2 regions of the Oceanobacillus sp. AG genome follow, and region 1 is predicted to be linked to the other one. Evidence: a T-box and tRNA genes for the amino acid it is inferred to sense, from the RefSeq annotation. Region 1 holds a T-box; the other holds one or more tRNA genes.
What was found. A T-box is a leader RNA that pairs with one kind of tRNA and senses whether it is charged. The one in region 1 lies ahead of glyQ (glycine--tRNA ligase subunit alpha), so its partner is inferred to be a tRNA-Gly.
Positions count from the first base shown of each region.

Region 2: it encodes a tRNA-Gly, which carries the amino acid that the T-box ahead of glyQ (glycine--tRNA ligase subunit alpha) is inferred to sense. The anticodon was not compared.

Region 1 is NZ_WOWT01000019.1:52,945-55,413, reverse strand. It holds gene GN217_RS11450 (YqzL family protein) at 1-56, shown strand, start outside; gene recO (DNA repair protein RecO) at 91-837, shown strand; T-box leader at 894-1,066, shown strand; gene glyQ (glycine--tRNA ligase subunit alpha) at 1,136-2,023, shown strand; gene glyS (glycine--tRNA ligase subunit beta) at 2,016-2,469, shown strand, end outside.
Region 2 is NZ_WOWT01000003.1:105,959-108,427, reverse strand. It holds gene dat (D-amino-acid transaminase) at 275-1,153, opposite strand; tRNA gene GN217_RS01830 (tRNA-Gly) at 1,375-1,448, shown strand; gene queG (tRNA epoxyqueuosine(34) reductase QueG) at 1,798-2,469, shown strand, end outside.

The sequences.
Region 1 (2,469 bases):
AAGAGAATGATGCAGATGAAGATGAATCAAATGAGATTGAGACAACCAAAATGTAACCTGGGATTATGAAAGGAAAAGAGCTGAACAGCTTTGCTTGAAAAAATTGAAGGGATTATTTTAAAGACGATTGATTATGGCGAAACGAATAAAATTATAACGATATTTAGTAAGAATATCGGGAAGTTCACCGCAATGGCAAGAGGGGCGAAGAAGCCTAGAAGCAGAATGGCTGCTGTGACGCAGCCATTCATTGCTGGTCAATTTTTTGTATATATCAATCCCGGTTTAAGTACAATTCGACAGGGGGAAATCTTAGAATCTTTTCGGCCACTGCGGGAAGATATTGAAAAAACAGCTTATACTGCTTATCTGATTGAACTGTCGGAGAAACTTCTTGATGATAAAACACCAGAGCCTTATTTATACGATCAGCTCTACCGTACGATGGAATGGATTGCGGAACACGATGAATATGATATCCCTATTTTGATGTATGAATTAAAAATATTTCAAAAAGGTGGCTTTGCGCCAACGCTTTCCCACTGTAGTAATTGTGGAAATAAAGAAGGACCTTATGCATTTTCAATAGGAGAAGGCGGCTTATTATGCAGACGATGTTTGTCGCTTGATGACCAAGCTGTCCAATTAACAGAAATACAGGTAAAATTATTGCAGATGTTTCAAGCAGTTGGGATCGAGCAAGTCGGTGAAATATCGGTGAAATTAGAAAACCGTCAGTTATTTAGGCGGCTTCTTGATGCCTATTATGACCGATTTGGTGGATATTTCTTGAAATCAAGGAGATTTTTGAATCAATTAGATCAGTTTAAAGGATGAACATTGACATTATCCGTTTTCTGGATTATGATGTTACATATTTACAAAATAATATTTCACATGTGTTGAAGGAGAAAGTACTTATCAATAATTCTTCTCAAGCGAGTCCAGGATGGTGTAAGCTGGATGAAGATTGAATAAGGAAGAGGCACTCCAGAGCATGATAATAAAGTGACTCAAGAAACTTGGGTAAATAGGGTGGAACCGCGGTATAAAAGCCGTCCCTATGCTTGTAATAGACTACAAGCATAGGGACGGCTTTTCTTATGATTAAAAGGAGTAAATGGAGGTACTGATAATGAATATTCAACAAATGATTCTAGAATTGCAAAAGCATTGGTCCGAGCAAAATTGTATTCTCGTCCAAGCTTATGATACGGAGAAAGGGGCAGGGACGATGTCACCGATGACGCTACTTCGGAGTCTCGGACCGGAACCGTGGAATGTTGCTTATGTGGAACCATCGCGAAGACCGGATGATGGCAGATATGGGGATAACCCTAACAGGCTGTATCAGCATCATCAGTTCCAAGTCATTATGAAACCATCACCTGATAATATTCAGGAACTATATTTGGAGTCATTAAAAAAGATTGGGATAGACCCACTGCAGCATGATATTCGTTTTGTAGAAGACAACTGGGAAAATCCTACGCTCGGTGCTGCTGGTTTAGGTTGGGAAGTATGGCTGGATGGAATGGAAATTACCCAATTTACCTATTTTCAGCAAATTGGTGGACTTGAAGCAAATCCGGTTTCAGTCGAACTGACATATGGAATAGAACGGTTAGCTTCATACATCCAGGATAAAGAAAATGTCTTTGATTTGGAGTGGACGGATGGTGTCACTGTAAGAGATATTTTTTATCAACCAGAGTTCGAACATTCGACATATACTTTTGAAGAATCGGATACAGCAATGCTGTTTGAATTATTTTCCATGTACGAGAACGAAGCAAAGCGGATTATGGAAAAAGGGCTTGTGTTTCCGGCGTATGATTATGTCTTGAAATGTTCGCACACCTTCAACTTACTTGATGCGCGAGGTGTTATCTCTGTAACAGAAAGAACAGGCTACATTACAAGGGTAAGGAATCTTGCGAGAGGTATTGCGAAAACATATGTACAAGAACGGGAAAGATTAGGCTTTCCAATGCTTCAGAAAGGGGAAGAAGTAAATGGCTAAACATGTTTTATTCGAGATAGGAATGGAAGAATTACCAGCTCGTTTTATAGATGACGCGGAGCTGCAATTAAAAGAAAAAACAGCCAAATGGCTAGAGGATTTAAGGATTGCGTATGACTCGATTACTTCTTTTTCCACCCCGCGTCGTTTAGCAGTACGAATTGAAAATATTGCTGACATGCAAACGACGATTGAAGAAGAGGCAAGAGGGCCAGCCCTAACCATTGCTAAAGACGAGAATGGAGAATGGACAAAGGCGGCAATAGGCTTTGCCAAAGGGCAGGGAAAAACGGTGGAAGACCTTGTGGAAAAAGAAGTAAACGGTAAAGCATATGTGTTTGTTACAAAAAGGATTGAGGGAAAAGCGACCAACGAACTGTTACCAGGGTTTAAAGATGTTATAACATCCATCTCGTTCAGTAATAATATGCGGTGGGGAACGAATA
Region 2 (2,469 bases), on a different contig from region 1:
TTATGGGTTGGGGTTTCTTTTTAATCATTCAAAAATATTTTAGCGAATTATTTTTCTCTTAAAATGGAAGTGTAAGAATTGTGCTTAAACGTAATGAAGAGTTGTTATCCCTGTTCGATCGGACAGCGGAAGTCTTAAGAAGCTGACTTTTTCTAATAATGTAAGATTGTCGTAAACTATTTCGTATTTCGAATCAATTGGAAAGATGAGTGGATCCTAATAAAAATACAGCTTTCCCAAATAGGAAAAGCTGTAGATCTTCATTCTGATGTTTTTATTGCTCCTGCATCGGCTGGCTCACTGGTTCAATACCGGCATCGACGGCATACGCATGTTGAATCTGCTTCGTAATTGGCCCCGAGGAACCATTATGAATCGTGTGACCATCCACATTAATAATCGGTGTGATTTCGTTTGTACTACTTGATAGGAAAACCTCATCGGCATCTTTAATATCGCCTACATGGTAAGCTTCTTCAATAAAAGGAATCCCCAACTCATCAGCAAAGCGCTCCACTGCCAAACGGACACATCCATGAAGGATGGCGCTCGTTGCTGGATGAGTATAGATCTTACCATTTTTTACAAAATATACGTTTGAAGCACTACATTCCGTTACGGTACCGTCCTTATGAAGAATCGCTTCAAAACAACCTTGTTCTTTCGCTTCCTGTTTAGCCATTAAATTTGGTAAAAGATTCAAGCTTTTAATATGGCAATGACTCCAACGGATATCCGGCATTGTAATAACGGGAACACCATGCTTCATCAATTCCACATTTCGTTTCGCTGGTTCGAGATACGCATAGACATTCGGTGTAATATTGTCTGGAAAAACATGGTCTCTTGGAGCTGATCCGCGCGTAACCTGTAAATATACTTTTCCATCTGTTTTCATTTCATTTTTTTTAAGCAGCTCTTCAAGTGTGTGAATAAAGTCTTTCCTATTATACGGAAAACTTAATTTAATTTCAGAGAGGGAACGATAAAGCCGATCGATATGTTCATTAAGGAGATAATATTTCCCTTGATAAATTCGAATTACTTCATATACTCCATCCCCAAATTGCAAACCTCTTTCTTCAAAGGGATAATTTAATTTATCTTTATGCATAAAAGAACCTTGTGCAAATACGATTGGATAGACAGTCATCGGAAAACTCACCCTTCTGTATTACAAATTTATTCCTAGTCTATCGGTTTTACTTTTAAATGTAAATGGTTCCATCTAAATAAAATGAAATAATTTAATCGAATTTCTATAATTATTTTATGCCGATTAGATGAAAAGGTTAACTTAAAATAAAATTTAACTTGATTTATTTTTACATTGTTGTTATAATAATATTTGTCGTTAAAAAACGAATCTTGTTTGCGGGTGTAGTTTAGTGGTAAAACCTCAGCCTTCCAAGCTGATGATGAGGGTTCGATTCCCTTCACCCGCTCCATACATATGTGATTAACGCAGTGTCTCGTAAATGCAATGGTTTCGAGGCGCTGCGTTTTTATGTTGTAATATTTAATGGGTGCTGTGGATTGCAAGAAGGATTTTTACAATATGCAACATCTATTCAATGTGTTGAAATGAGCATTAAGTGGGGGTATTACAGACCGTTAATACGTGATAAAGTGAAACTTCATTCAGTGGGGGGCCTTAGCCCCACTGAATGTTAGTTGAACAGAATCAGGTATTTACGGACTGTATATCCCCATCTTCCACATATTGGTTTCCTTTCTGTTTAGAGATGGGGTATTATAGACCGTTAATACGTGATAAAATAAGAGAATTATTATGAGATGAAGGAGGTGGTCGTTGTGAGGATAGATGAATTGAAACAGGAAATTATTGAATATAGCAAGGAAATTGGGATTGATAAGATAGGATTTGCTTCTGCCGATGTGTTCAGTGAACTCCGAGAAAGGTTGCGCCGGCAGCAAGAGCTAAATTACCAATCCGGATTTGAAAAAGGCACGATAGAAGAACGGACTGAACCCACACGCCTGCTTCCAGAAGCCCAGTCGATCATCTCTATCGCAATTGCTTACCCGAGCCGAATTAAAAATCAAATCCGCGGTACAAGAGAAGAAAGGCGAGGAATCTTTGCACGAGCATCTTGGGGTGTAGACTACCATGTTGTACTTCGCGACCGGTTGGAAAAGCTTGTTGAATTTATTCGAGAGAAAGTTCCAGAGGCAAATACGAAGGTGATGGTCGATACTGGGGAACTTTCCGACCGAGCAGTCGCAGAACGAGCAGGCATTGGTTTCAGTGGAAAGAACACATCCATTATTACGAAAGAGTTTGGTTCCTTCGTTTACCTTGGTGAAGTAATCACAAATCTGCCATTCATACCGGATGAGCCGGTCACAGATAGCTGCGGAGATTGTACAATCTGTATGGACGCTTGCCCGACAGGGGCGCTCATTCAGGGTGGACAGCTGAACGCTCAGCGCTGTATTGCATTTCTT